2 regions of the Mycolicibacterium sp. CBM1 genome follow, and region 1 is predicted to be linked to the other one. Evidence: predicted binding sites of a transcription regulator. Region 1 holds the regulator's gene; the other holds the start of a gene.

The links. Region 1 encodes HspR, which represses chaperone genes until heat shock. Its sites were predicted from a motif close to ANNTGAGTNNNNNNNACTCANNT; they were not measured.
Region 2: a site for HspR is predicted at 4,273-4,295, ahead of lon (endopeptidase La). Genes of this name have one in related genera too.

The regions. Positions count from the first base shown of each region.
Region 1 is NZ_JBSXPP010000010.1:160,522-175,850, forward strand. Features, by position in the region: gene ACXDF8_RS15315 (CbtA family protein) at 1-686, shown strand, start outside; gene ACXDF8_RS15320 (acetamidase/formamidase family protein) at 673-1,674, shown strand; gene ACXDF8_RS15325 (hypothetical protein) at 1,702-2,025, shown strand; gene ACXDF8_RS15330 (antibiotic biosynthesis monooxygenase) at 2,120-3,061, opposite strand; gene ACXDF8_RS15335 (nucleoside deaminase) at 3,080-3,646, opposite strand; gene ACXDF8_RS15340 (hypothetical protein) at 3,728-4,132, opposite strand; gene ACXDF8_RS15345 (GAP family protein) at 4,194-4,862, shown strand; gene ACXDF8_RS15350 (FAD-binding oxidoreductase) at 4,929-6,104, shown strand; gene ACXDF8_RS15355 (hypothetical protein) at 6,203-6,460, shown strand; gene acsA (acetate--CoA ligase) at 6,468-8,258, shown strand; gene pdhA (pyruvate dehydrogenase (acetyl-transferring) E1 component subunit alpha) at 8,255-9,247, shown strand; gene ACXDF8_RS15370 (alpha-ketoacid dehydrogenase subunit beta) at 9,244-10,215, shown strand; gene ACXDF8_RS15375 (dihydrolipoamide acetyltransferase family protein) at 10,223-11,458, shown strand; gene ACXDF8_RS15380 (acyl carrier protein) at 11,478-11,720, shown strand; gene ACXDF8_RS15385 (aldose 1-epimerase) at 11,730-12,632, shown strand; gene ACXDF8_RS15390 (heat shock protein transcriptional repressor HspR) at 12,700-13,071, opposite strand; gene dnaJ (molecular chaperone DnaJ) at 13,071-14,258, opposite strand; gene grpE (nucleotide exchange factor GrpE) at 14,294-14,962, opposite strand; gene dnaK (molecular chaperone DnaK) at 14,959-15,329, opposite strand, start outside.
Region 2 is NZ_JBSXPP010000004.1:203,508-218,836, reverse strand. Features, by position in the region: gene ACXDF8_RS07275 (rhomboid-like protein) at 1-698, shown strand, start outside; gene ACXDF8_RS07270 (nucleoside deaminase) at 710-1,189, shown strand; gene ACXDF8_RS07265 (alpha-amylase family protein) at 1,186-2,502, shown strand; gene ACXDF8_RS07260 (DUF1810 domain-containing protein) at 2,499-2,918, opposite strand; gene ACXDF8_RS07255 (esterase family protein) at 3,145-4,143, shown strand; gene lon (endopeptidase La) at 4,307-6,640, shown strand; gene ACXDF8_RS07245 (TfoX/Sxy family protein) at 6,721-7,053, shown strand; gene ACXDF8_RS07240 (SHOCT domain-containing protein) at 7,183-7,920, opposite strand; gene ACXDF8_RS07235 (hypothetical protein) at 7,945-10,305, opposite strand; gene ACXDF8_RS07230 (acetyl-CoA acetyltransferase) at 10,393-11,859, opposite strand; gene ACXDF8_RS07225 (alpha/beta fold hydrolase) at 11,981-12,727, shown strand; gene ACXDF8_RS07220 (arylsulfatase) at 12,947-15,268, shown strand.

The DNA.
Region 1 (15,329 bases):
TCAGCGGACTCGCCTCGTTCGGCTTCGCCCGGCTGCGCGTCTCCCCGCTGGTCGACGCGGCCATCGGCCACGAGGAAGTTCACGCACACGGCGAGGAACACGAGGTCTTCACCCGGGGACTGCAGGAGAATGTCGGCGCTGGCGTCGGCACCGTGATGTTCGCCATCGTGCTCGGCGCCCTGTTTTCGGTCGCGGTCGCAACCCTGATGATGCGATTGGGCCGGCGGGCAGATCTCACCGATCTGCGGTGGGCGGTCAGCGCCCTGGCGGGGCTGGGCTTCGTGGCGGTGAATCTGGTGCCGTTCTTGTGGTTCCCGCCCAATCCGCCGGGGGTGGGCTTGGCCGACACCATCGGTGCGCGCACCAGCGCCTACCTGATCCTGCTGGTGGCGTCAGTGGCGCTGGCCATCATCGCCGTCGTGGTGACCGTCCGCCTGACTTCCCGACTCGGCGGATGGACCGCCCTGGCGGTCACCGGGTGGGGCTACCTGGCCGCGGTCACCGCCGTCGCTTGGACACTGCCCCGATTTGACGAGGTCCCGCACGACTTCCCCGCCGCACTGCTCGCCGACTTTCGGATGAATTCTCTTGCAACCCAGGCGATCATGTGGCTGGTGTTGGGCACGGTGTTCGCCGCGGCACTGCCCCGCGTCCTCACCCCGGGGACGGTCGATGCGCGTCGTTGAGTTCACCCCGACCCGGGATCAATACGTTTGGACGTTCGGCGGCGCCGAACCGGTACTGGAGGTCTCCCCCGGTACCGCGATGCGACTGTGGACCGAGGACGCGTTCGCCGGGCGCGTCACGTCCAGCTCCGACAAACCCAGCCTGGTTCTCAACACCAAGGAGCTGAACCCACAGACCGGGCCCTTCTACGTCACCGGCGCCGAGCCCGGTGACGCCCTGGCGTTGCACTTCGTGTCCATCGAGCCGGCCAGGGACTGGGCGGCCTCGACCACGATCCCGCTGTTCGGCGCCCTGACCGGCACCGACCGTACCGCCACTCTGCAACCCGCCCTGCCGGAATTGGCCTGGATCTACCGAGTCGACCGGACCGGACGGACGGCCAGCTTCACCGCCCACGAAAGCGACTTCACCCTGGATGTGCCGCTGGCGCCGATGATGGGCACGGTCGGCGTCGCACCCGCTCTTCGCGAAGTCCGGACCACCCTGGTGCCCGACTACTTCGGCGGGAACATGGACACCCCCGAGCTGCGCGCGGGCACCACCGTCTACCTCGGCGTCAACGTCGAGGGTGCACTGTTCTCAGTGGGCGACGGTCACTACCGCCAGGGCGAGGGCGAGACCTGCGGGACGGCACTGGAAGGCGCGATGAACGTCACGCTGATCGTCGACCTGATCAAGGGCGGGGCCCCGGCCTGGCCGCGGTTCGAGCACGATGACGCCTGGCTGACCGTGGGCTCCGCGCGACCCCTCGAGGACGCCTGGCGCTGCAGTCAGGTCGAGATGGTGCGCTGGCTCCAGGAGCTCTATGGCCTGGGCCCCATGGACGCCTACCAGCTGTGCAGCCAACTGTGCCGGTCACCGCTGGCGAACGTGGTCGACGTCAACTACAGCGCGGTGACCAAGATCGACAAAGATCTGCTGCCTGCAGCTGTGGCCTACGGCGGGACGCACCGCCGGCTGGCCGCTCTCGGAGCGACTATGGAGTGAGCCGCAGTTCGAACATATGATCGATCGGTGGGGCGCCTCACCTCGATCGGGTACAACGGCCAGCCGGTACGGCCGCCGTTCCGTCCGGTCGACCCGCCGGTGCCAGTGCTCGTCGACCTGACCGTGCTATTTCCCCGCGAACCGCATCGAACGGGCCGCTATCACCCCCACGGCCTGCAGATGCACAAGGTCGTCGCGGGGACGCTGAGCTGCTGGGGTCTGTGCGAGCAGGGCGACTGGTGGGGGCTGGTGACCTACGAGATCGCCTACGGCCCCAAGAACCGGGCCGTGACTCACTGGGTGCCGGCGTGGACGCTCAAACCGAGCACGAGGACATCGGGCACCCGCTGAAGAGTTAGACGACGAACCACTGTCCACGGTCACCTGAGCACTGGCTGCACTCACCGGATTCCGTAAGTGATCGACATCACACAGTCACCGCCCGTCAGGTTCGCGCGTAGTCCCAGTACTGCAACCATCGCACCGCGGCGAACACGGTCAGCGTCACCAGGTAGCCGACGACGAGCACCGCAGCACCGAACGCACTGATGCCGGCGCCGGCGCCGTCGACCGGGTCGAGCCAGCGCCCGAATCGCCGGCCGGCCCACGGCATGAGCAGCCACTGCAGCGCGGCGACACTGACCACCTGACTCAGCCACAGCGCAAGCCACGGCTCCGCTCCCATCCCGTCGACCACCGGTCCCATGAACCGCGACAACAACATCACCGTGGGATACAGAACCAGCAGGATCAGCATCGCGGTCTTCCACTTCGGCGTGACCGCGGTGCGCCCGTTCTCGGTGCGCACCGTGGCACCGAACGTCGTGGTCGCGACCACTTGGGAGAACTCCCGAGTCAGGCTCGACCGCAGCGGTCCGAGTGCGGCGAGCCGTTCCGGTGAGCTCAGCCAGTTGTCCAACTGGCGTTCGGTGCGGAATCGGAGCACCGAGAAGGATTCCCCGCTGTCCGCGGGGGCGAACGTGCAGCAGCCCTCGAAGCCGCTGAACCGTGCGCTGGCCTCGGCCAACGCCGCGTTGGCAGCCGCGAACTCGGCCTCACGCCCCGGCACCACGACATGACGGAACACCCCTGCGCCGGGCGGCACGGCATCCTCGGTGATCACCAGATCCCCGGTGGCAGAAAGGATCCCCCTTCGCTTACCGGCATCGAGGAGCTGCTGCCGGGCCGCGCTGTCCAACCAGGCGTCCAGTGCGGGCTCACTTGCGAAACTCACCGCGACACCCCAGTCGAGATTCGGCTCCCCGAGGATCGAGACGCGTGCCTCCGTGGCGCCGGTCGCAGTTGCCTGCATCTCGTCGGCCCAGGCGGCGAAGTCCGCGGCGTCGGCCGTCGGATGAAAGATTGTGACGACGGTCACTGCGCTCATAACCGTCAGGATCTCACCTCAGTACGGGTGCTTGTTCGGTCGGTTCTCCCAGGAATCGTAGGCAGCACCGGCCAGGTCGGGCCGAAACTGGCGGATCGTGATGCTGCGCTGTTCGTAGGGCTTGGCAAAGTCCTCGTACTGGAACTCGTCGTCGAATCCGATTCGGCTGGTCTCGGCCAGGTCGTTGGCGAAGTAGACCGCGTCGATCCGCGCCCAGTAGATCGCGCTCATACACATCGGACACGGCGCACCGCTGATGTAGATGTCATGGCCCATCAGCATTTTCGCGCGCATCGGCACCTTGTCGGCCGAGCCCGGCGGGCGGGGCACCAGCTCGAGTAGCGACGCGTTGGCACGGTCGGCAGATATCGAGGGCGCTTCCGGATTCAGCACCGTGCAGGCCTTGCGGATCGTCTCGATCTCGGCGTGGGCGGTCACGTCGCCGGTCAACAGGACCCGATTCTGCCCACGTGCGACGATCTCGCCGTCGCGGACGATCACTGCCCCGAACGGACCGCCCCAACCGTTGTCGACCGACTCCTGGGCGAGTCGGCACGCCTCGCCCATCAGCTCATCAGGAGTCATGTCCAAATCCTCTGCCGTGGTCCCACACTGGAGGTGTGGTTACGGTAGCCCACCGGTATCGCACCGCAACTCGAACGACCGTCAATACGCCCCGGCGTTGGGCGACGAGGTGGTGGCGTAGGGGTTGGAGATCGTCGCGGTGGTCTGCGGGGTCGTGGTCGACGGTTCCGGCGGCACCAACTCCGCGGCGCTCTCGGTCGGCGACGGCGGAGGCTCACTGCTCGGGCTGAGGTCCGTCGTCGAAATGGATGTCACGGGCATCGTCGTGGTGCTCGTCGAGGTCCGCGACGACGACGTGCTGACCCGGACCGACTCCGGGGCCGGTCCTGGGGCCTGGTGTCGTGAGCTTCGGGCGGTGTGCAGCACCGCGAACACCAAGATCACAAGCAACAGCACAGCGGCCACCCCGGAGACGTAGGTCAGGGTGTTGCCGCGCGGGTCGTCCCGGCCGGTATCGCCCGTTTCCTCGTCGGCATCCTTGCCCACGGGCAGAGATAGTACGGTCAGCCGTGGCCACCCGTCGCCCGTCGAACACCAGGAGAAGCACGTGACGACCAGTCTGGGCTCGGAACTCACCGAGTTGATCCCGTTGGCGCTGGTGATCACGCTGTCTCCGCTGACGATCATCCCCGGCATCCTGATGCTGCACACGCCCACGCCCCGCCCGACCAGCCTGGCGTTCCTCGTCGGCTGGGTGTTGGGGATCGGCGGGCTGACCGCCGGGTTTGTGCTGGCGTCCAATGCACTCGGCGGAATCAACAACCAGCCCGCGTGGGCACCCTACTTCCGCCTGGCCGTCGGCGCCGCGCTGGTGGTGTTCGGCCTTTACCGATGGTTCACCCGCAAGCGGTCAGCGCACACGCCCGCGTGGTTGACATCGATGACCAGCATCGGCCCCGGGCGTGCCTTCGTCACCGCCCTGGTCCTGGTGGTCGTCAACCCCAAGGTGCTGTTCATGTGTGCGGCAGCGGGATTGGCGATCGGAACCGCCGGGCTGGGCACCACCGGCGCCTGGACGGCCGACGCCGTGTTCACCGCGGTCGCGGCGTCCTCGGTGGCGTTGCCGGTGCTCGCCTATCTGGTCGCCGGCGAGAAGCTGGACGAGCCGCTGACCAAGCTGAAGAACTGGATGGAAGAACAGCACGCCACCCTGGTCGCGGCGATCTTCGTCGTCATCGGTGTCATGGTGCTGTACAAGGGGATTCACGGCCTCTAGACGCCGACAGCGGCGAGTCCGGGTGATCGTGGACATCGCCACGACGGGGACGCCTAAGATCGCGCTGTGGGCCTGGAGGATCGTGATGCGCTTCGCGTACTGCAGGCTGCCTTCGAACAATCGGGCACCTCGCAGGCCGATCCCGATGACCTCACTCGCGACTTCTACACCCGCTGGTTCGCGCTCGAGCCGGCGGTGCGTGACCTCTTTCCGCCGGAGCTCGCCCCGCAACGCGCGGCGTTCGCCCAGGCCATGCACTGGGTGTTCGGCGAATTCGTGGCCCAGCGCGCGCAGGCCCCGGTCGCCTTCCTCGCCCAGCTGGGCCGCGACCACCGCAAATACGGCGTGACACAACAGAATTACGACAGCATGCGGCGCGCCTGGTATGCCGCGATGCGTGGCCGGCTGGCCGCCGACTGGACCGCGGCCGTCGACGATGCCGCCACCCAGGCGATCAACCTGATCACCGGCATCATGTCCGGTGCGGCCGACGCCGATGACGGCCCGGCCTGGTGGGACGCAACGGTGCTGGAACATCACCGGGTTTCTCGCGACCTCGCCGTCGTCCGGCTGCACCTAGACCGGCCAATGCCGTATCACCCCGGCCAGTACGTCAACGTCCAGATACCCCAGTGGCCACGGCGGTGGCGCTTCCTGTCCCCGGCTATGCCCTCCGATCCGGAGGGGTTCATCGAGTTCCATGTGCGCTCCGTGCTCGGCGGCATGGTCAGCAACTCGGTAGTCGCCGAGACCAGAGCCGGCGACCGGTGGCGGCTGTCCAGCCCACACGGCGGGCTGCAGGTCGACCGCGACGGTGGGGACGTGTTGATGGTGGCCGGCAGCACGGGCCTGGCGCCGCTGCGGGCGATCATCATGGACCTGTGCCGCTTCGGGGAGAACCCACGGGTGCACCTGTTCTTCGGCGCCCGGTATCCCTGCGAGAACTACGACCTGCGCACGCTGTGGGAGATCGCGTCGACCAATCCCTGGCTGTCGGTCTCGCCGGTCTCGGAGTACTCCGGTGACCCGCCCTGGGCGGGCGACTACCCCGACGTCCAGCCCCCGCGCGGGTTGCACGTCCGCCAGACCGGCCGGCTCCCGGAGGTGGTGACCCGGTACGGCGCCTGGGGAGATCGCCAGATCCTCATCTGCGGCAGTCCCGGCATGGTTCAGGCCACCCGCGAAGCGCTGATCGCCAAGGGCACACCTGCCGAACGCATCCAGCACGACCCGCTGAGCTGAGGCCTGCGATCCCTTCTTGTGTGACCTTCGCCCCTTCCCGAACCGTCACAACTGAGACGAGCATCACATTTCAGGGGGAAAGTAGTGAGGGGCTGTCCATGACGACTGCCGGTCGGGCAGACGAAACCGACGACCGCGAACTCGACACCATCGCCTGGCAATTCCTGTGCTCGCAGTACACCGAACGCATCTATTGGGACTGGCCGCTGGAACGGCGCCTCGACGCCTACCTCCGCCATCGAAACCGACAGGACATCCTCAACGACGGCGCCGCATACGCCACCGTTCTGGACCAAGTGATGGCCAACATGGGGCGTGCCCGTCGCGACGGTGTGCTGGCCCCGCCGAACGTCTGAGGGAGCCATGGACATCATTCACAAAGGTGCTGCCGATCTCACGGTTACACCGAATCTCACCGATTACGAGCAGGCCCGCGCAGCGTTCCGCTGGTCGGACGTACCCGACGTGTGTGCGGGGTTGGGTGGCGGCTGCAACATCGCCTACGCCGCGGTGGACCGGCATGCGCACGGCCCCGAAGCGAACCGCACCGCCCTGCGATTCATCACCGACACCCCCGGCAACGCCGAGTTGGTCGCCCACGATCTCAGCTACGCCGAGTTGGGTCGGCTGACCCGCACCTTCACCAACGTGCTGCGCGGCCTCGGCATCGGCAAGGGGGACCGGGTGTTCGTCATCATGGGCCGCATCCCCGAGCTCTACATCAGCATGCTCGGTGCGTTGCGCAACGGCAGCGTGGTCTCCCCGCTGTTCTCCGCGTTCGGACCCGAGCCGATCGCCACCCGGGTGACCATCGGCGCGGCCGACGTCATCGTGACCACCGCCGCGATCTACAAACGCAAGATCGCCAAGATCCGTGCCGAGCTGACATCGGTCAAACACGTTCTGGTGGTCAGCGACGACGATGCGCACATCCCGGACACCCTGGACTTCCGCCGGCTGATGGACGCCGCAGACGCGGACGCGCCGATCGAGCACACCACCGCCGACGATCCGTCGCTGCTGCACTTCACCAGCGGCACCACCGGAACGCCCAAGGGCGCCCAGCACGTTCATGGCGCGGTCAAGATGCACTACATCACCGGGCGGTACGCGCTGGACCTGCATGACGGTGACATCTATTGGTGCACAGCAGATCCCGGATGGGTCACCGGGACGTCCTACGGGATCATCTCCCCGCTGCTGCACGGTGTCACCTCGATCATCGACGAGGCCGAGTTCGACGCCGAGCGGTGGTACCGGATCTTGCAGGACGAGCAGGTCAGCGTCTGGTACACCGCGCCGACCGCCATCCGGATGCTGATCAAAGCCGGGCCGGAGCTGCCCGCCAAGTACAACTTCCCCCATCTGAGGTTCATCGCCAGCGTCGGTGAGCCGCTCAACGCCGAAGCGGTGTGGTGGGGAAAGCGAGTGCTGGGCCTGCCGATTCATGACAATTGGTGGCAGACCGAGACCGGCGGCATCATGATCGCCAACACGCCGGCATTCGACATCAAACCCGGCTCGATGGGCCGTCCGCTGCCGGGCGTAGAAGCCTGCGTGGTCGACCACGACCAGGAGACCGGTGCGGTACGGGTCATCGAGGAGCCCGATATCGAGGGAGAGCTGGCGCTGCGCCTGGGCTGGCCCTCGATGTTCCGCGGCTATCTGAACCAGGAAGAGCGCTACCGCAAGTGCTTCCACCCCGATGGACAAGGGGACCTGTACCTGTCCGGTGATCTGGTCAAGCGTGACGTCGACGGCTACTTCTGGTTCGTCGGGCGCGCCGATGACGTGATCAAGGCATCCGGACACCTCATCGGGCCGTTCGAAGTCGAAAACGTGCTGACCGACCATCCCGCCGTTGCGGAGGCCGCCGTCATCGGCAAGCCGGACCCGACCTACGGCGAGCTGGTCAAGGCGTTCGTCACACTCAAGTCCGGCTACACCGGCGACGACGAGTTGCGTCGCGACCTCATGGGTCACGCGCGAAAGCGATTGGGAGCCGCGGTCGCACCCAAAGAGATCGACTTCCTCGACGCACTGCCGCACACCCGCTCGGGCAAGATCATGCGTCGGCTGCTGAAGGCACGCGAACTTGGCCTGCCCGAGGGGGATGTCTCAACCGTGGAGAACCCGGCTGGGGTGACGGCATGACCGACGCCTGCCTCGAGCGCACACTCCTGACCGACATGATTCGGGTGCGGCGCATGGAGGAGAAATGCGCGGAGATGTATAGCGCCGGCAAGATTCGCGGCTTTCTGCACCTCTATGTCGGCGAAGAAGCCGTAGCGGCCGGGTCCTTACGGGTACTCGGCCCACAGGACGCGGTGATCGCCACCTACCGCGAACACGCCCACGCCCTGCTGCGCGGCATCCCGATGACCAAGATCATGGCCGAGATGTTCGGCAAACGGGAAGGATGCTCGGGCGGACGCGGCGGGTCGATGCATCTGTTCGACGTCAGCCGGCGGTTCTACGGCGGCAACGCCATCGTCGCCGCCGGCCTGCCGACCGCCGCGGGACTCGCCTTCGCCGATGCACAGTTGAAGCGAAATCAGGTGACCGCCTGCTACTTCGGTGAGGGTGCTATCGCCGAGGGCGCCTTTCACGAGACCATGAACATGGCCGAGTTGTGGAAGCTGCCGGTGCTGTTCTGCTGTGAGAACAACCGTTACGCGATGGGCACCTCGATCGACCGGGAGCTCTCCGACGTCGATCTCGTCGTGCTCGCCGAGTCCTACCGGGTACCCGCCGCCAGGACCGACGGGATGGACGTCCTCGCCTGCCATGAGGCCATGAAAGAGGGTGTCGAGCATGTCCGGACCGAAGGCGGTCCGTTCTTCCTCGAGTTCCAGACCTACCGGTTCCGGCCACATTCGATGTTCGATCCCGAGCTCTACCGCGAGAAGGCCGAGGTGGAGAAGTGGCGCGAACACGACCCGATCCGGACGTTCACCGACACATGCCTCGCCGAGGGCCTGGTGACCGCCGAGGTTGTTGCGGCCATCGAGGCGGCAGTGGCTGATGAGGTGGCCGACGCCGTCGCATACGCGGAGGCCGGGACCTTGGAGAGCGTGGACGACCTCACCCGTGACGTCATGACGCCCACCACGAACTTCCCTGCGGTGGAGGCTGTCTCGTGAAGGCCACCTATCGCAGCGCCGTGCACGACGCGATCGCCGAGGCGATGCGCGCCGACGAGCGGGTAGTTCTGCTCGGTGAGGACGTCGGCCGCTACGGCGGAACGTACGCGGTGTCAAAGGGCCTGCTCGAGGAGTTTGGACCGGCCCGTATCCGCGACACCCCGCTCTCGGAGCTGGGCTTCGTCGGCATCGGGGTCGGGGCCGCCCTCAACGGGCTGCGTCCCATCATCGAGGTGATGACGGTGAACTTCAGCCTGCTGGCACTGGATCAGATCGTCAACACCGCCTCGGCCTTGCGGCACATGTCCAACGGGCAGTTCTCGGTTCCGCTCGTGGTGCGGATGGCCACCGGTGCCGGGCGGCAACTGGCGGCACAGCACTCGCACAGCCTGGAGAACTGGTATGCCCACATCCCCGGTATCACCGTCCTGGCACCGGCCACGGTTGCCGACGCCTACGGGATGTTGCGCACCGCGCTGAGCAATCCCGATCCGGTGGTCATCTTCGAGCACGTGGGTCTCTACAACGCCTCGACCGATCTCGACGAACTGGTGCCCACCGACATCAGCCGGGCGGCGCTGCAGCGCACCGGCACTGACGCCACGTTGATCACCTACGGCGGCAACCTGCCGAAGGTACTCGACGCCGCCGAGCAGTTAGCGCAAGCCGGAATCGACTGTGAGGTCGTCGATCTGCGGGTCCTGCGGCCCCTGGACGACGCGACGATCCTGACCTCGGTGCGTAAGACGCACCGCGCGGTGATCGTCGACGAAGCCTGGCGCACCGGCAGCCTGGCCGGCGAGATCAGCGCCCGCATCATGGAAGGGGCGTTCTACGACCTCGATGCTCCAGTCGGCAGGGTCTGCACCGTCGAGGTGCCCATCCCCTACGCAAAGCACCTCGAGGACGCGGCGCTGCCGCAGCCCGACAAGATCGTGGCCGCGGTGCGCGGCCTGTTCGGGGGATAGAGACAGCATGATCGAATTCACGATGCCCGCGCTCGGCGCCGACATGGACGAGGGCACCCTCGACGAGTGGCTGATCAAGCCCGGTGACACCGTGACGCGCGGCCAGATCGTGGCTGTCGTCGAAACCACCAAGGCCGCAGTCGAAATCGAGTGCTGGCATGACGGCGTGGTCAGTGAGCTGCTGGTGCCCATCGGCCAAACCGTGGCGGTGGGTACCCCGCTCGCCACTCTGTTGGAGCCCGGAGAGAAGGCTGAACCGCGTGCGGCCACACCCACACCCGCCACCCAGACCCCTGAAACCACCACCCACGAGCAGGTACCGACGGCCGTGCCTCAGCCCGCGGCACCGCCGCCGGTGGGTCACCGGCAGTGGGTCTCACCGGTTGCCCGACGCACCGCCGCCTCGCTGGGCGTGGACCTGACGGCGTTGACGGGCAGCGGCCCGCAGGGCGCGATCACGCTGCACGACGTCGAGCACGCCGCGGCCGCCGCGCATCACGAGACACCCAAGCCGACACCAGCCCCCAAGCTGGCGGCGTCGGCCGAGCCGATGTCGGCCGCTCAGAAGGCCCGCGCACGCGGCGAGGCGATGCGCGCGTCGATCGCCGCGGCGATGAGCCGCTCGAAGCGGGAGATCCCGCACTACTACCTGGCCGACGAGATCATCCTCGACACCGCTCTGGCCTGGCTCACCGAACAGAACGCCGGGGTTCCCATCACCGAACGAATGCTGCCGGCGGTCCTGCAACTCAAGGCCGTCGCCCTGGCCGCCCAACGGTTCACCGAGTTCAACGGCTTCTGGCACGACGACGGTTTCGAGCCTTCCGAGCAGATCCATGTCGGCGTGGCGATCTCGTTGCGCGGCGGCGGCCTGGTGGCACCGGCCATCCACGACGTCAACGAAAAGAAGCTCGACGAGCTGATGCGCAACCTGACCGATCTGGTCGCCCGGGCCCGGGCCGGATCGCTGCGCAGTTCGGAGATGTCCGATCCCACCATCACCCTGACGAATCTCGGCGAGAAGGGTGTGGACGCCGTCTTCGGCGTCATCTACCCACCCCAGGTGGCGATCGTCGGATTCGGTAAGCCCGCGCAGCGGGTGGTGGTGGTCGACGGCGGTATCCGGGTGGCCACCACGGTGCAGAGCAGCCTGGCTGCCGACCACCGGGCCAGTGACGGCGCCCGGGGTGCGCTGTTCCTCGCCGAGATCAACCGGCTGCTACAGCAGCCCCTAGACCTGTGACGCACGGTAGGAGGACCAGATGAGCTCAGCGGAGATTCGGGACGAGGTGGTGGCGGAGTTGCTCGCGATCGCACCGGAGATCGAGGAAGGTGAACTGTCCGACAGCGAACTCCTGCGTGATCAGGTCGACCTGGATTCGATGGACTGGCTGAACTTCCTAGTGCGGCTGCACAAGCGATTCGAGGTGGACATCCCGGAGTCGGAGTACAAGTCGCTACGGACCATCGAAGATCTGACGAGCTATATCGCCACTCGCCGTTAGACTCCGACGATGGCGCAATTGCCTTCGGTCGTCCTGCACGACCCGTCCTCGCCGCTGACCGCAACCTTCGTACCGGAAGCCGGCATGATCTGCACCTCGCTGTCCGACGACGGTGTCGAGTTGCTCGGGCAGCGGCGCGGCCTGCAGGCGTATCTGGATAACGGCAAGACGATGGGCGTGCCCATTCTCTACCCGTGGGCAAACCGGTTGAGCGCCAACACCTATGACGTCGACGGGGGCGCGGTCACACTGACACCCGGGGTGGGCGGGGTGCGCGCCGACAGCAACGGCCTGCCGATACACGGTGCGCTCTCGGCCTACCCTGGCTGGCTAGTCACCGAACAGTCCGGCGATCGGCTGGCCGCCGACCTCGACTTCGGAAGCCAGCCGGGGTTGCTGGCCAGCTTCCCGTTCCCGCACGTCCTGACCCTCGACGTCACACTGAACAACCGGGCCCTGACCGTGCAGACGACGGCGACCCCGACCACCGCGGCAGCAGTGCCACTGTGCTACGGGTTCCACCCCTATCTGAGCATTCCCGGTGTTCCGCGTGCCGAATGGACGCTGCAGGCACCAGCCTTGCGCCACCTGCCGGTCGACGAGCGGGGCATCCCGACGGGGGCGGCGCAGGATTGGGCGGCACTCTCGGAACCGCTGGGAGACAAGACGTTCGACGACGGGTTCGACGGAGTCGAGCCGGGGGCGGTGTTCGCCCTGTCCGGCGGGGATCGTCGTATCGAGATCGTGTTCGACCACGGCTACCCCGCCGCGCAGATCTTCGCGCCCCTCGGCGAGGACCTGGTGGCCATCGAGCCGATGACAGCACCAACCAATGCTTTACGTAACGGTGACTACCGCGTCGCGGAACCGGGCCAGCCCGCGACGGCGGTCTTCACCATCCGCGTGGCCTAACTCGCCCAAACCGACAAACGGGCGCGAAAATGCGAGTAGATCGCGTCATTTCGTCGATCTCGGCGGCCTACCGGCGGGGTTTCCAGACCACCAGTGCGGTGCTCTTGGGGACCACCGCCAGGTCTCGACGCTGGTTGGCGCGCAACGACTCCAGCTCCTGCACCATCTCTTCGATGCGCGACTGAAGGGCCTCGACCTGATTGGTCAGCTCGATGATCCGCTTGATCCCGGCGAGGTTGACGCCCTCGTCCTGCGACAGCCGCTGCACTTCGCGCAGCAGCTCGACGTCGCGCTCCGAATAGCGCCTTCCCCCACCGGAACTGCGGCGTGGGCTGACCAGACCGAGCCGGTCGTAGGTGCGCAGAGTCTGCGCATGCATACCGGCCAGCTCGGCGGCCACCGAGATCAGGAACGTCCGGGCCTCGTCCGACGTAGCCATCAGCGGTTACCCGCCCATCCCGCCCGGGGGTCGAAGCCGCTGGCCCGCTCGGCGGCCGCGTAGGCCTCCAGGGCTTCCAGGGCGGCACCCTCCAGGTTGGGTGGCACCGCGACCTTCACGGTGACCAGCAGATCGCCGTGACCGCCGCTGCGCTTGGGCACACCGCGTCCACGCACCCGCAGGATCCGGCCGTCGGCGGTGCCCTTGGGCACCCGCACACCGACCTTGCCCTCCAAGGTGGGCACCGAAAGCGTTGTGCCCAAAGCTAGTTCGGTGAAACTCACCGGAACGGTCACCGTCAGGTCGTCGCCGTCGCGGCCGAAGACCTTGTCGGGTCGGACGTGCACGGTCACGTACAGGTCACCCGAGGGTGCCCCACGCAACCCGGCCTCGCCCTGACCGGCCAGTCGAATCCGCTGACCGTCCTCGACGCCCGGTGGGATCCGCACGTTGATGGTGCGGGTCCTGGTGGTCACACCGGTGCCCCGGCATTCGTCACACGGATGCTCGATGATCGAGCCGCTGCCCCGGCAGTCGGTGCAGGGTTCGGAGAACCCAAAGGCGCCCTGATTGCGGTTGATCACCCCGGAGCCGTTGCACGACGGGCACACCTTGGGGCTGGTGCCCGGCCGCGCACCGCTGCCGTGGCAGTTGGTGCACGGCGCGGGACTGGTCAGCCGCAACGGCATGGCGACACCCTTGGTCGCCTCCAGGAAGTCGAGATCTGTCTCGGTTTCCAGGTCCTTGCCGCGCCGGGGCCTGCTGGGCCGCGGCGCCGCGCCACGCCCGAACAGTCCACCGAACAGGTCACCGATGTTCGCGCCGCCGGTCTGACCGGCCGCGTCGAACAGGTCGTTCAGGTTGAAGTCGGCACCGTCGGCCTCCCCGAATCCCCCGAAGCCGCCGCCCCCACCGCCGCCGCCGTTGAACCGGCGACCGAAGCCACCGCCGGCGAACATCCGTCGGGTCTCGTCGTACTCCTTGCGCTTGGCCGGATCGGTCAGGACGTCCCTGGCCTCACCGACCTCCTTGTAGCGCTCGTCGGCCGCCTTGTCGTCGGGGTTGCGGTCGGGGTGATTCTCGGCGAGCAGCTTGCGGGCCACTCGCTTGATCTCGTCTTCGGTGGCGTCGGAGGAGACGCCGAGCACCTTATAGAAATCCTTCTCAACCCATTCACGTTGAACCATGCCGCGTCACCTCCTCTCACCTCTCGTCATGATTGTTAGTTCGATTCTGCGTTCTTCGCGCCGGTCTGCTCACCGTTGGCGGGCGTGTCGGCGTTGTCAGGTCCCGTCGACTCACCCTCCAGGGTGTCCACCACCCCGACGAGCGCGTGCCGGAGCACCTGCTCGCCGAGTCGATAGCCCTGGCGCATCACTACTCCGATCACCGGCTTGGAGCCCTCGCCCTCGTGCTGCACGGCCTCGTGCAGCGACGGGTCGAAGTCGTCGCCCTCGGCACCGAATGCCGTCAGCCCCAGCCCGGCCAGCGCGGTCGTCAGCTTGTCGGCGACCGAACGCAGCGGACCGCTCTCCAGGTCACCGTGGGTGCGGGCCCGGTCCAGGTCATCGAGCACGGTGAGCAGCTGGCTCACCACGACGGCCTTGGCTCGCTCGCCGGCCACCTGCTGGTCGCGCAACGCGCGCTTGCGGTAGTTGGCGAAGTCGGCCTGCACCCGCTGCAGATCAGCGGTCAGTTCGGCGACCTTGTCGGCCTGCTCCCCGCCGGCGCCCGCCGCCCCCGGCGCCGGCCCACTGGGGGCCGGGCCGTTGGCATATCCCGGGTCGCTTCGCTCCTGCCCTCCGGAGGCTTCGCGAACTTCTCCGGTCTGGGGATCGACTCGGCGCTTGTCGGTGACAGTTACCGGTTCTTCCTCGCGACCTTCGCTCACTTGCGCTCCTGATCATCGTCATCCACGACCTCGGCGTCCACCACGTCGTCGGCTCCCGAACCGCCCTGGGCACCGCCGGCGCCCTGCTCGGCCTGGGTGGCCTCGTAGATGGCCTGGCCCAAAGCCTGCGACTCCTGGCCCAGCTTCTCCATCGCCGACTTGATGGCACCGATGTCGGTGCCGGCCAGCGCGGTCTTGGCCTCGCTGATCGCGGCGTCAACCTTGGTCAGCGTGTCCTCGGGGACCTTGGAGCCGCCCTCGGCGCCGCGCTGCTCGGAGACGAACTTCTCCGTCTGGTAGACCAGCGACTCGGCCTGGTTGCGGACGTCGGCCTCTTCGCGACGCTTGCGGTCCTCCTCGGCGTGCG
Region 2 (15,329 bases), on a different contig from region 1:
GGTCGGCGGGGCCGTTACATCCCGAGCAGCGGCACACCTGGGGTCAGCGGGTCGCGGCCTATGTCGGCAGCGCGCCGGTGACGTTCGTCTGGCTGACGGTGTTGTTCTCGACCACGGCGGTTCAGCATCTGCTGCCCCGCTGGCATCTGTTCGCGCTGTTGCGCAAGGACTCGACCAACCTGCACCACCTGGCGTCGGAACCGATCCGGGTGCTGATCACCAGCCTGCTGTGGATCGACGGCTTCATCTGGTGGCCCTATCTACTGGTCTTCTGCCTGGTGCTGGCCCCGGCCGAACACTGGCTGGGCTCACTACGGTTCGTGGTGGCCGGACTGATCGCCCACGTCGCCGCGACCTATCTCAGCGAGGGCTTCCTGTACTGGCAGATCCAGGAGGCCGCCGTCTCCCCCAGGTATCTCAACGCCCGCGACATCGGGGTCAGCTACTTCGTCGTCGGGGTGGCCGCCCTGCTGGGTTACCGCGTCGTGCGCCCCTGGCGGTGGCTGTACCTGCTGACGATCATCGGCTGCGCGGTCGTCGCGGTGTTCGTCGCCCACCCGATGTTCACCCAGGTCGGACACCTGTGCGCGGTCTTCGTCGGGCTGGCCTGCTACCCGATGGCCCGTGGGCGAACGGCCGCTGCGCTGGACCCGGCGCGGTTGCTGCGCCGTCTCGGGGCTCCGGCGCCGCCTGCGTAGAGTGAGACAGCGTGGCGCTCAGCGACGTGGACATCCAACGGCTCGGTCGTTGCGTCGAGCTCGCCCGCGCGGCCCTCGAATCCGGTGACGAACCGTTCGGCTCGATCCTCGTCGACGCCGAGGGCCGGGTCCTGTTCGAGGACCACAACCACGTCGCCGGCGGTGACGCCACCGCCCATCCCGAGCTGGCCATCGCGCGCTGGTCGGTGGGCAACCTCTCCCCCGAGCAGCGATCCAACGCCACCGTCTACACCTCCGGAGAGCACTGCCCGATGTGCGCTGCCGCCCACGCTTGGGTCGGGTTGGGGCGCATCGTGTTTGCTGCTTCCGGCCAACAGCTCGCCCAGTGGCTGTCCGAGTGGCACGCCCCGCCCCCACCGGTCGCGACCCTGCCGATCACCGCGGTCGCCCCACAGTTGGTCGTCGACGGACCCGCACCGCAGTACCGCGACGAGATGATGGCCCTCTACGCAGTGCGGTTCCGGCCATGAGCACACCGGACTGGGTGCGTCACGCCATTTGGTGGCACGTCTACCCGCTGGGTTTCGTCGGCGCGTTTCCCGCCGACCCACCGCCCGGCCCGCAAGAACACCGGCTGAGCCGCATCGTCGACTGGCTCGACCACGCCGTCGAACTGGGCACCTCCGGAATTGCCCTCGGTCCGGTGTTCGCTTCACGCACCCACGGCTACGACACCACCGACCACCTCCGCATCGACCCCCGTCTCGGTGACGACGCCGACTTCGACGAGTTCGTCACCCAAGCGCACCGGCGCGGACTGCGGGTGCTGCTCGACGGTGTGTTCAACCATGTGGGAACCGATTTCGCGAGGTACCGGCGGGCCGTGGACGACGGTGACGCGGAATCGGCGGGCTGGTTTCGGGGGCGCCCGGGACGCTTCCACACCTTCGAGGGCCACGGCGAACTGGTGACGCTCAACCACACCAACCCGGCCGTCGTCGACTACGTCGTGGACGTGATGAAGCACTGGCTGGACCGCGGCGCCGACGGATGGCGGTTGGACGCCGCCTACGCGGTCCCGGAAATCTTCTGGGCCCAGGTGTTGCCCCGGGTGCGCCAGGCGCATCCCGACGCATGGTTCGTCGCCGAGGTCATCCACGGCGACTACACCGCCTTCGTCGACGGTTCCGGTGTCGACTCGGTGACGCAGTACGAGTTGTGGAAGGCCATTTGGAGCAGCCTCAACGACGGCAACTTCCACGAGCTGGACTGGGCATTGCAGCGCCACAACGACTTTCTGTCCCGCTTTGCGCCGATGACGTTCGTCGGCAATCACGATGTGACCCGGATCGCCAGCAAGCTCGAACGCGCCGAACAGGTGGCGCACGCCCTGGTGCTGCTGTTGACCACCGGCGGCGTCCCCACGGTGTACGCCGGTGACGAGCTCGGATACCGCGGCGTGAAGGAGGATCGCGCCGGTGGTGACGACGCGGTACGCCCGGAGTTCGGCACGCCGCCCGTGCCGCTGGACGACGCCGGACGCGAGACATGGAACCTGCACCAGTACCTGATCGGGCTACGCCGGCGTAACCCATGGCTCTACAAGGCGAAAACGACTGCGCTGCAGCTCGATAACCGCGGCTACTGCTACCAGACCCGCAGCGGTGACGACGCACTTGTGGTCGCACTCAACATCGACGATGCGCCGCTGCGGCTGCCGGTGGCCGAACTGCTCGGACGCCCGGCACAACTGGTCGGCGGTACCGGCGCGCCGCCGCAGGAGTCCGTGACCGAGGTCGTCGTCCCGCCCCAGGGCTGGCTGATCCTGCGCTCGAGCGGCTAGAGAAGCTCCAGCGTGCGCGCGTCGGGCTGTCCGTCGTAGAACCTGTCCAGCACCGCGACAAAGTCGGCGTCGTCGTCGGTGGCCTGGGCGAACAGGGTCATCGACGAGCGCACCTTCAGGGTGTCGGGCCAGCCGAAGACATCCTCGGCCGAGCGGCCCTCGATCGCGCTCGCCAGCCGTGCGCATTCCCGCAGCCGCGGCCCGAGCACCGAATGGGCCAAGTAGGACTGCGCCTCCGCCAGCGATGTGATGCCGAAATGCTTTGCAGTAGAGCTATTTCCGAGATCGGCAAGTTGCGGGAAGATGAACCAGATCCAATGGGTGCGCTTGGCGCCGGTGCGCAGTTCGGCCCGCACCTGCCCATAGACGCCGTCCTGCGCGTCGACGAATCGCTGCAGATCGAAGGGGTCATCCATACCTCAACGGTATCGTTGCCTGCGCGTGACCGTCCCGTTATCGAAGCGGTGCTCAAAATCCTTGGTGTGAGCCAACTCCCGAGTCCGGTGCGTCTCCTGATCGTTAGCGAACCGCGACTTGGCGCACCGCCGCGCGTACCGAGTCGCGCCTTGCGTGCGTGATTAGCTACCGGCACACAGCACTTCTCCGGTTGTGAAACGCGTACGAAAGGTGATGGTTTCCGTCATGAAGATCGTCGAATTGATGCGAGGCACATGGTTGCGCCGCGTGGCCGCAGCCTTCGTGGCCGCACTCTTTCTGCCCGGCGTAATCGGCGTTGTCGGCGGGTCGGCGACTGCGGCCGCCTTCTCCAAGCCGGGACTTCCGGTTCTCTACCTCGATGTCCCGTCGGCCGCGATGGGCCGCAACATCCGAATCCAGTTCCAGGGTGGGGGCCCGCACGCGGTGTACCTGCTCGACGGCCTGCGCGCACAGGACGACTACAACGGCTGGGACATCAACACCCCGGCCTTCGAGTGGCTGTACGGCTCGGGTCTGTCGACGGTCATGCCGGTCGGCGGCCAGTCGAGCTTCTACACCGACTGGTACCAGCCGTCGCAGGGCAACGGCCAGAACTACACCTACAAGTGGGAAACGTTCATGAACAAGGAGCTGCCCGAGTATCTGGCAGCCAACTACGGGGTCGACCCGAACGGCAATGCGGTCGTCGGGCTGTCGATGGCCGGTAGCGCCTCACTGACCTACGCGATCTACTACCCGCAGCGCTACCCCTACGCAGCATCGCTGTCGGGCTTCCTGAACCCCTCGGAGGGGTGGTGGCCGATGCTGATCGGGCTGGCGATGAACGACGCCGGCGGATACAACGCACAGAGCATGTGGGGCCCGTCGTCGGATCCGGCCTGGCGGCGTAACGATCCGATGGTCAACATCAACCAGCTGGTCGCCAACAACACCCGGATCTGGATCTACTGCGGCACCGGCACGCCGTCGGATCTGGACACCTCCGGCGGTGGCGGCAACCTGATGGCCGCGCAGTTCCTGGAGGGCTTCACGTTGCGGACCAACAAGACCTTCATGGACAACTACCTGGCCGCCGGTGGACGCAACGGCGTGTTCAACTTCCCGGCCAACGGCACGCACAGCTGGGGTTACTGGGGCCAGCAGCTCCAGCAGATGATCCCCGACATTCAGCGCACGCTGGGGGCCACCCCCACCGCCGGCTGATCCAAGCCGCACGCCCCAGCGAGCCTGTCGCCAACCCCCGGCGGCAGGCTCGCTGTTTTGTGCGGCCCCGACCACGAGGCGGCACGCTGACAGCGAACACGCGTGAGGGAACAAAGCCACCACCCCCAGGGTTGAGCCAACCAGACTGAACTTTGGAGGATTGATGGCTGAAGCCACATCTGTGCCCGTCTTATTCATCAGTGAGCCGATCGTGCTGCCCGGAATGGTGGTGCCGATCGAACTCGACGACGCCGCCCGCGCGGCAGTGGACGCAGCTCAGGCCACCCCGACCGGCAAGCTCCTGATCGCGCCACGCTTAGACGATCGCTACCCCACCCACGGCGTCATCGCGTCGATCGTGCAGGTAGGCCGCATTCCCGGCGGCGGCGCCGCCGCTATCGTGCGCGGTGAGAGCCGCGCCCACATCGGATCCGGAACCACCGGGCCGGGAGCGGCACTGTGGGTCGAGGTCGAGGAAATAGCAGCGGTCGAGGCAGACGAGGACACCAAGGCGCTTGCCGCGGAATACAAGAAGCTGCTGCTGGCTATGCTGCAGCGCCGCGAGGCCTGGCAGATCGTCGACGTGGTCAACAAGATCGCCGATCCGGCCGCCTTGGCCGACACCGCCGGTTACGCGTCGTACCTCACCGACGTCCAAAGGCGTCAGCTGCTGGAGACCGAGGACGTGGCCGCCCGCCTCCGTCTGTTGATCGACTGGACCGCCGAACACCTCGCCGAGGTGGAGGTCAGCGACAAGATCTCCCAGGACGTCCGCGAGGGCATGGAGAAGACGCAGAAGGAATTCCTGCTGCGTCAACAGCTGGCCGCCATCCGCAAGGAACTCGGCGAGGACGAGCCAGACGGTTCAGATGACTACCGGTCCAGAATCGAGGCGGCCGACCTGCCGGACAACGTCCGCCAAGCGGCGCTACGCGAAGTCGGCAAGCTGGAACGCTCCAGTGAGCAGAGCCCGGAAGGCGGCTGGATCCGCACCTGGCTGGACACCGTCCTGGACCTACCGTGGAACACCCGCACCGACGACTCTACCGACCTGAAGGCGGCCCGGGAGATCCTCGACGCCGACCATCACGGCCTCGACGACGTCAAGGACCGCATCGTGGAGTACCTGGCCGTTCGGACCCGCCGCGCGCAGCGCGGCCTGCAGGTGGTGGGCGGTCGCGGCTCGGGTGCCGTCATGGTGCTGGCCGGCCCCCCCGGCGTCGGCAAGACGTCGCTGGGTGAGAGCGTGGCCCGGGCACTGGGCCGCAAGTTCGTGCGCGTCGCCCTCGGCGGTGTGCGCGACGAGGCGGAGATCCGCGGCCACCGGCGCACCTACGTCGGCGCCCTGCCGGGCCGGATCGTCCGCGCGATCGGCGAGGCCGGTTCGATGAACCCGGTCGTGCTGCTCGACGAGATCGACAAGGTCGGCTCGGACTACCGCGGGGACCCGTCGGCTGCCCTATTGGAGGTCTTGGATCCAGCGCAGAACCACACGTTCCGGGACCACTACCTGGACCTGGATCTGGACCTATCCGATGTGGTGTTCCTGGCCACTGCCAACGTGATCGAGAACATCCCCTCGGCCCTGCTGGACCGGATGGAGCTGGTGTCGATCGACGGCTACACCGAGGACGACAAGGTGGCGATCGCCCGCGAGTACCTGCTGCCCCGGGAGCGCGACCGCGCGGCGCTGACCGACGAGGAGGTGACGGTCACCGACGCGGCGTTGCGCAAGATCGCCGCGGACTACACCCGCGAACCCGGCGTGCGGCAGTTCGAGCGGCTGCTGGCCAAGGCGCTGCGTAAGGCGACCACCAAACTGGCCGACGATCCGCAAGCGCTGATCATCGACGAGCCGGATCTGGTGGGCTACCTGGGCCGTCCGCGGTTCACCCCGGAATCCGCGGAACGCACCGCGGTGCCGGGTGTCGCCACCGGGCTGGCGGTGACGGGCCTGGGCGGCGACGTGCTCTACATCGAGGCCGGCTCGGTGGAGTCGGCTGGGACCGGTGAGCCGGCTCTGATCTTGACCGGTCAGCTCGGTGACGTGATGAAGGAATCCGCGCAGATCGCGCTGTCCTACGTGCGCAGCCATGCCGAGCAGCTGGGTGTGGATCCCGCGGCGCTGAACCGCAAGATCCACGTGCACGTGCCGGCCGGCGCGGTGCCCAAGGACGGGCCGTCCGCCGGTGTGACCATGGTGACTGCGCTGGTCTCGATGGCCACCGGGCGGCAGGTGCGCTCGGATGTCGGGATGACCGGCGAGGTCACGCTCAACGGCCGGGTGCTGCCCATCGGCGGAGTCAAGCAGAAACTGCTCGCGGCCCAACGGGCCGGGCTGGCAACGGTTTTCATCCCGCAGCGCAACGAGCCCGATCTGGACGATGTCCCGGCCGAGGTGCTCGAGGCGTTGACCGTGAAGCCGATGACCGATGTCGCCGACATCGTGGCTCAGGCCCTGGAGCCGGCCGCCGAGTTGGCTACGGTCGCTGCCTGACCGGCGACCAGACACAGAATTACCCCGATTCGGCCGGATCGGGGTAATTCTGTGTCTGCTGGGCGTATTACCGTTTCGTCATGGCCTACGACGAGGATCTGGCGAACCGAGTGCGCGAACTGCTCGCCACCGAACGCGGGGTCGACGAGAAACGCATGTTCGGCGGGCTCGCTTTCCTGATCGGCGGCAACCTGGCGGTGGTCGTCAGCGGCAAGGGCGGCCTGATGGTGCGGGTGCCCATCGAGGAGACCGCCGCGCTGCTGGCTGGCGCACACGTCGCACCGATGGTCATGGCCGGCCGCGAGACCCGCGGCTGGATCCGTGTCGACGACGAGGGCATCCGCACTGCGCGCCAGTTGCGGATCTGGGTCGCCCGCGGACTAGCGCAGGCCAAGTCGTTGCCCGCGAAATAGCTCGGTTTGGCCGCTGGCCCAAGTAGGCCACGTTCGAGGGTTGGCACACCCGGTCGACACCGCCCCGATCCATGCGGGCAGCTACAGCGCGGCCGACCTGCGGTGGTGGGCCGATCGGATCGGCGAGTATCAGGATTCGAACAGCCGGCGCCGTGCCGTCGCGAACTCCGCATCGGTCAGATCGCCCCGGTCCCGCATGGTGGTGAGCCGGCGCAACTGTTCGGCGACCGCTGGGGCGAGGTCGACAGGCGGCGGGCATGCCCGGACGATCGGCGCGTCCTCGATCAGCTCCACCAGCTCCGGGCGGTCGGGATCGAGGCGGACCGCGACCCGGTCGTCGGGTTCGGGAATCTCCCCGAGCGCAAACGTGGCAGCCAGCCGCGCCTCGTAAGGTGCTGCGCCGTCGGGTCTTTCGACGCGGAGCCGCACCACCCGGCGGGCGGCATCCTTGCTGGCCACCGCGGTGAACGTCGGCCGGACGACGCCCAGTATCACGGCGGTGGCGGGCACCCCGGCCGCGCGCAGCCGATCCACCCGCGATACCGCGGCCACCAGCCGGGCCGCATAGGCCAGGATCAGACCCGACCAGAGCGCCAACCACCACAGCGACAGCGGGGCCGTCCAGTCGGCTGCCCACGGCACAATCGAGGCGATCGCCCAGCCGAGCGGCACCGGCCGCGGCGAGCGCCGGGCGATTGCCAGGAACACCACGAACTGCGCCACATAGCCGCCGACCCACACACCGAGCGCCCAGCCCTTGGCCGTCACGGGCCCGCTGTGTCCCAGCAGTGCGGTGGCGACGACGGCCGAACCCACGATCAGCGCCCACCACAGCACCGCCCGCGCCGCGATCGCCCGCCACATCACCCGGTCACGGTATACCGGGGTCGGTCAGCCACCGGACCGCGCCACGATCAGCGCCGTGTCGAGAACACTGACCCGTCCCGCCGCCCCGTCGACGCGGACCCGCATCCCGGTGTGCAGCCTGCATTCCGCGTCCTGAACATGGGTCACCACTGGCACGGCGAGTCCGGCAGTCGTGCCGACGGCGCCATCGGCGATCACCGCGCCGGGCGCCCCAAGCAGCGTGACCCAGTCCAGTCCCGCTCCGGCGATCACGGCGATATCGCCGGCCTGCAGGTGCGCGTCGTCGGCCGACAACACGACCATGACCGTCCCTTCCGCCACCCCGGCGACCGCACCGCGGCCGGATAACTCCTCGCCCACCGCCGCCGCCGGCGGTCCTGTCGTCGGCGCCCAGCCGCCGTCGACGACCGGCGGAAGTTCCACCGTCTGCAGCCGGTCCCGTTCGGCGGTCCGGCGCTTGACGCGCAACCGGGCGTCGGGCGGTACGGCCAACGCTTCCTCCACGGCCAACAAGAAGATGTCGTCGACCGCACCGAGCTTGTCCTCGGCGACCAGCCGGCGGCCCAATTCCCTGACGGCGAGCCGTAGTTGATGGGTGAAGCGCAGGGTCGTGTCGTAGGCCAGGCCGGCGGCGCTCAAGCCGGCCGTGTCCCCGGCGTCACCGGTGCGCTCGGCATCTGAGGGCAACCCGGTGTTCCGGCGGGCCGCGGCGAGCAGGATGTCGGGCCGGTCGCCGAAGACCGGTGTCGCGAGTTCGGCGGCGCCGGGCCCCCGGTGACCGAGGTGCGACAGCGCCGCGTCGAATGTCCGGGCGAACATCGGTGCGGCGGTGCGCGCCGATGCCATGTCCCCGGCGTCGAAGGCGGTCTGCACATACGGGTGGGCGCGCAGCACCCTTGCCAGCGAGTCGATCTCCGCACGGCTGTCGATGGCGCCGCCGACTTGGCTCAGCTGGGCCGGCGCCACCTCGGCCAGCACCAGCGCCTGCGCACTGAGCACCCATCCCTGGTGAATTCGGTTGCGTAACAGACGTATTCGAGCATCGAGTTGCGCGTCCCGCAACTCCGACAGCGCGGCGGTATCGCGCCAGTGCGCCTCGGCGGCATCCTGGTAGTCCCGCAGATTCCGCGCGTACATCCGCGCCGCAGGCAGTAGCCGCGACACCGACATCGCGCCCCCGGCTGCGGCGAACAGCCCGGAACCGGTTCGAGGCGAGTCGGTAGCGCCGCGCAGCCGGCGGGACAGCGCCGCCACACGTTCGGGTAATCGCGGTTCGGCCGCAGCCAGGACCGAGGCATTCAGGTAGGCCCGGTGGCCGAACACCGCCACCAGCCGGCTGTCCCATTCTTCGGCCACCGCCGCCCGTAGATCCAGCAGCCGCGCCACCGACCGGGCCGCTCCCCGCAACCCGCCCAGGTGCAGGTCCAGCGACATCGGCGTCAACGGCCCGCGCATTCCGCCGAAACCCGCGGAGCCCGCTGCCAGGAACACCGGGAACCGCGGATCGATCCGGTCGTCGAACTCTCCTTCGGCGCCGTCGCGTGCGGCGGTGACCAGATGTGCACCGCCCGTCGGTGGCACTACCGCGGTCGGCATCGCTATCCGCCCGGCCACCGCGACAGCGCCGGTCGCCGTGATCCGGCGGCCCTCGAGCCCCCGGGCGGTGTCGGCCATCGCGGCGGCGGCATCCCAGCCGCAGTCGAAACGCCACTGGGTGCGCAGCGCCGACAGGTCGATTGCCGGGCTGGGCTGCGGCCAGCCCGCGACACCGCGGGCGCGGGGCCGCGGATCGACTCCATTGAGGGTGCGGCGCACCGAGACCACGGTGGCGGTGTCGGCGCTGGCCAGCTCGACGACCCCGGTGCGGTCGGTGACCGCCGCGGTGACCAGGAATCGGATCAGGTCGTCGACGTGCAGAAGATGCAGTGCACCGGTCAGTTCGGGATCGAGCAGGGCCGCGACTGTCCGGCACACCAGTGCGTCGGCCTGCCGGCCGACCGGCGCGGCGATGCGCACCACCAGATTCGGCGCCCAGCCGGTGGCGACAAGATCCTCGGCCGGCTGCCACCACCGCGGGTCGAGCAGCGACAGCGATGGGAAGACCACCCGGGCGCCGCCGCGCGCGGCGGCGTCGCAGACCCGCACGACCTCCCCGGGGCGCGGTCCGCCGGAGCCCTCGCGCGGCAGCACCACGACCGCGTCGGCCCGGTCGGCCAACCGGTAGAGCACCGGATGTTCGGGGGCAGCGATGATGAGGTCCACACCGGCGTCGAGATCGCGGTGTGGGTACTGCGCCAGGCCCTGGACGTCGTGGCCAGCGGCCAGCAGCCCACCGGCCAGGGCACGTCCCAGCTCCCCGGTCACCTCGGTGAGCAAGATCCGCATGCCGTGCCCTACTTCCCCCGTCTCCTTCGACGAGAGTAAGCAGGTCCGGGCCGAATTATCGACCTTTTGAGCGGTTGCCCGACACCGTCAGCACAGGGTGGCGCGGCCGTCGGCACCCACCCGGACCTTGGCGCCCGCGATGTCGTCGCGCACCGTCGCCGCGGTGTCGGCCGGGTCCTCGATGACGGCCAGCGTGCGCGAATCGTCCGGGGTGCGCACCGCCAGGAACGCCTTCTGCGGCTGCCCGTCCCGGTCGAACGGTGTGGTCCACGACTCGACGGTGCCCTCACCGTCCCAGGAGACCAGCGCCGTGCGGGTGGGTTCGGCATCGACCGCGCGCTGGACGTCCTCCCAGCGGAAGTCGGTGGCCGGCGGGGTGGCGCTGTAGACCCCGAAGCTGTGCTTGGTCAAGTAACCGCCGTTGGCGGTGATCAGACCGCGGGCCTGCGGATTGCGCCGCAGCAGCTCGGCCATCGTCGCGATGGAGTGCATGACGTAGTTGTTCCATGGACCACCGGCAAAGGTCAGTCCGCCGGTCACGGTCAGCGCGCGCAGCGGGTCGTCGGTGGGCAAGCCGAGCTCGTTGGCCGCGACCTGCACCGCCGACGGGAAGCAGGAATAGACGTCGACGTAGTCGACGTCGTCGATGCCGATACCGGCGAGTTCGAGCGCCCGGCGCCCGGCAATCCTGATCGCCGGCGACCGGTGCAGATCGGCGCGTTCCGCCACGGCGTAGGTGTCGTGCGAGTCGGTGCCGGAATGCGGAAAAACCCACTGATCGCGCGGAACCTGCAGCTCGGTGGCCTTCTGGGCCGAACACACGATGACCACCGCGGCCTGGTTGACCATGTTGTTGGAATTCATCAGCTTCGGATAGGGCCAGCTGATCATCCGATTCTCGGGGCCCGCCTGCCAGATCTGTTCGGCGGACAACGCCTCGGAACTCCAGGCGTGCGGATTGTCGGCCGCGACCTCGCTGAATCGGGCCCACAACGCTCCGATGCGGCGCCGGTGCTCGTCGCTGCCCTCGCCGGCGGCGATGCGCAGCGACTGCTCGAACAGCGGGTAGACGTGCGAAGGCAGTAGCAGGCCGATGCGCTCTTCGGCCGGGCCGGCCATCGGGACGTCCTCGGCCCCGGGCGGCACCGCGACGCTGTCGTCCTGGCGGGTCCAGTCGGGCCGGACGCCCTTCGCCTTCATCCGACTGCGGGTCCGCCAGGTCTCCCCGCCGGCCAGCAACACAACGTCGTTGCGCCCGGCCTGGATGTCCAGGCAAGCCTGATTGACCAGGGACTGGGGGGTGTTGCCACCGACCCCGGTGTAGAAGGTCGAAGCGTCCGTGGCGCCGATCCGTTCGGCTAGCAGCAGCCCAGGGTCGCGGTAGCGCCACGACAGCAGGTTGACCACCCGGACCGCGTCGACCGCCGCCAGCACCCGCGCGTCGGCGGCTTCCCGGGCGGCGGCGGCCATCAGGTCGACAGGTCCGATCTCCGGCGCGTCGTCCCGTTCGTTGACCTGTCCGACACCGACAAGTACCGGAGTCCGAGGATCCATCGGGGGCCCTTCCGTAGTCGCTGACGGCGTTTTGACGCCTGTCAAAACCTAGCATCGGTGGTGCCGGCGCCGGGCTGGCGGCCGCTGCGGTGCTCGCCCGAGCGGGTGCCATGATGTCCCCATGACGGTAGTTCTGGTGCACGGCAATCCGGAGACCGAGGTGATCTGGGGCCCCCTGGTGGAGGCGCTCGGTCGCGGCGACGTGGTGCGGCTCTCCCCGCCCGGATTCGGCGCGCCGCTGCCCGAGGACTTCCCCGCGACCTTCCTGGCTTATCGGGACTGGCTGGCCGCGGAGTTGGAACGCTTCGACAATCCCGTGGACCTGGTGGGGCACGACTGGGGCGGCGGCCATGTGGTCAACCTGGTGATGCAGCGCCCGGAGCTGGTCCGCAGCTGGGCCAGTGACGTCGTGGGGTTGTTCGACCCGGACTACGTCTGGCACGACCTGGCCCAGGTGTGGCAGACCTCCGGGGCCGGCGAAGAGGCCATCGCCGCGATGGTCGAAGGATCGTTCGAAGACCGTGTCGCACAGATGACCGGCTTGGGGATTCCCGATGCCATCGCCGCCGATCTCGCTGCCGCGCAGGACGAGCAGATGGGCCGCGCCATCCTCGCGCTCTACCGGTCGGCCGCCCAGCCCGCGATGGCCGAGGCCGGGCAGTCGCTGGCCAACGCCGCCGCACGGCCGGGACTGTCGCTGTTGGCCACCGCGGATGCGTTCATCGGCGTCCACGACAACCGTCGGCGCGCCGCGGACCGGGCCGGTGCCCGCACCGAAGTACTCGACGGCCTCGGCCACTGGTGGATGCTGGACGACCCGGCCCGCGGGGCGCAGGCCCTGGCCGACTTCTGGGCTTCGCTGGACTGAATCGCGCTGCGGTTGGTGAATTTCCGTTCCCCCGCGGTGCCGTCGGCGCCGCCGGGTCCCCCCGTGCCGCCGCTGCCACCCAACCCCCCAGCGCGACACGGCTGCACACGTATAGTCCACCGATGACGGACTCCACGTTCGTCTGCGCCACGCCGCAGCCGGTGCAACCATGACCGGACCGCGGCCGAGCAAGGTGCCGCCGATACCGGGAGGACAAGCATGGCCGAGCCATTCAAGGGCGTCATCAAGCTAGACATTCGAGATTCGGTCCCGGACTGGACGCCCTATCAGCTCAAGAAAGCACCCGAAGGCGCGCCCAACGTCCTGATCGTCCTCTACGACGACACCGGTCAGGCGGCCTGGTCGCCCTACGGCGGCCGGATCAGCATGCCGACCCTCGACCGGCTGGCCGACAACGGCGTCACCTACACCCAGTGGCACACCACCGCACTGTGCTCGCCGACGCGGTCGACCTTCTTGACCGGGCGCAACCACCACGTGAACCGCTGCGCGTCGATCACCGAAGGGTCGATGGGCTTCCCAGGGGCGGCCGGCCGGCTACCCGCCGAGTGCGCCACCATCGGACAGGTATTGCAGGACAACGGTTTCGCCACGATGTGGCTCGGCAAGAACCACAACGTACCGGTGGAGGACCTGTCCCCGGGCGGCAGCAAATCGGAGTGGCCGCTGTCGAAGGGCTTCGACCGGTTCTACGGCTTCCTCGGCGGCGAGACCAACCAGTGGTACCCGGACCTCATCGAGGACAACCACGCCATCGAACCGCCCTACACCCCCGAAGAGGGCTACCACCTGTCCAAAGACCTTGCCGACCAGGCGATTCGGATGCTGCGCGACCTGCGGTCCTCGGCTCCGTCCAAGCCGTGGTTCATGTGGTTCTGCCCCGGCGCCAACCACGCCCCGCACCATGCGCCACAGGACTACATCGACAAGTACAAGGGCGTGTTCGACGACGGCTACGAGGCCTACCGCGAGTGGGTGCTGGCCCGGATGATCGAGCGCGGTGTGGTGCCCGAAGGCACCGAGTTGACGCCGCTGAACCCGATGCCGGCCGACGTCGCCAACGAGGCCGACTACGTGCGGCCCTGGGCCGAGCTCAACGACGAGGAGAAGAAACTGTTCTGCCGGATGGCCGAGGTGTTCGCGGCCTTCTCCGAGTACACCGACGTCCAGGTCGGGCGCATCGTCGACTTCCTGGAGCGCACCGGCCAGCTGGACAACACCCTGATCCTGTACTGCGCCGACAACGGCGCCTCCGGTGAGGGCACCCCCAACGGATCGGTCAACGAGAACAAGTTCTTCAACGGCTATCCCGACAGCCTGGAGGAGAACATGTCCTACTTCGACGAACTCGGCAGCCCGGAAACCTACAACCACTACCCCACCGGCTGGGCGGTGGCCTTCTCCACGCCGTTCCAGATGTTCAAGCGCTACGCGCAGTTCGCCGGCGGCACCTGTGATCCGCTGGTCGTCCACTGGCCCAACGGGATCAAGGCCAAGGGCGAGATGCGCCACCAGTACCACCACAGCACCGACATCGTGCCGACCATTCTGGAAGCCGTCGGGCTGGAGATGCCTACGGTGTACCGCGGGGTGGAGCAGTACCCGCTCAACGGGGTGTCGATGCGCTACAGCTTCGACGACGCCCACGCCCCGACCACCAAGAAGCGCCAGTACTTTTCGATGCTGGGCACCCGCGGCATCTGGCAGGACGGCTGGAAGGCCGCCGCGCTGCACGCACCGATCAGCGGTAAGGGCCATTTCGACAAAGACGTCTGGGAGCTCTACCACGTCGACTCCGACCGGGCCGAGTCCCGCAACCTCGCCGCGCAACACCCGGAGAAACTGCAAGAACTCATCGACGCGTGGTTCGAGGAGGCGGAGGCGAATTTCGTTCTGCCACTGGATGATCGTCCTGCCGTCGAACAGATCGGAGATGTGCGGCCCCAAGGTGAGCCGCCGCGCTCCCGCTACATCTACTACCCAGAGACCGCACCCGTGCCCGAGTCGACGGCGGTGAACATCCGCGGTCGCTCCTACAAGATTGTCGCCGACGTGGAGGTGACCCCGGAGTCCGAGGGGGTCATCTTCGCCCACGGTTCCCGGTTCGGTGGGCACACCCTGTTCATCAAGGACCGCAAGCTGCACTACGTCTACAACTTCCTCGGCATCAAGCCGGAGCAGACCTTCGTCTCCCCGGAGCTGGAACCCGGCCAGCTGACCCTCGGCGCCGAATTCGTTCGCGAGGGCGCCGGCGAGCACATGGAATCGCTGGGGACAGCGAAACTGTATGTGGGCGAGCAGGTCGTCGCCGAAGGTCCGATGCGGGCCCAGATCGGCCCGTTCACGCTGTGCGGCGACGGACTGTGCGTCGGCTACGACAGCGCCGATCCGGTGAGCCGGTCCTATCCGCCGGGATTCCCGTTCAGCGGTGGCCGGATCCTTGGGGTAGCCGTGGACATCGGCCCGGACCAGTATCTCGACCTCGAGCGGGAGGCCGCGGCGGCGTTCGCGCGGGACTAGGGCAAGCCGGGACCGCCCGCCGGCCGTAGCGGTGGGAGAGCAGGTTCGTCGCAGGATTCGG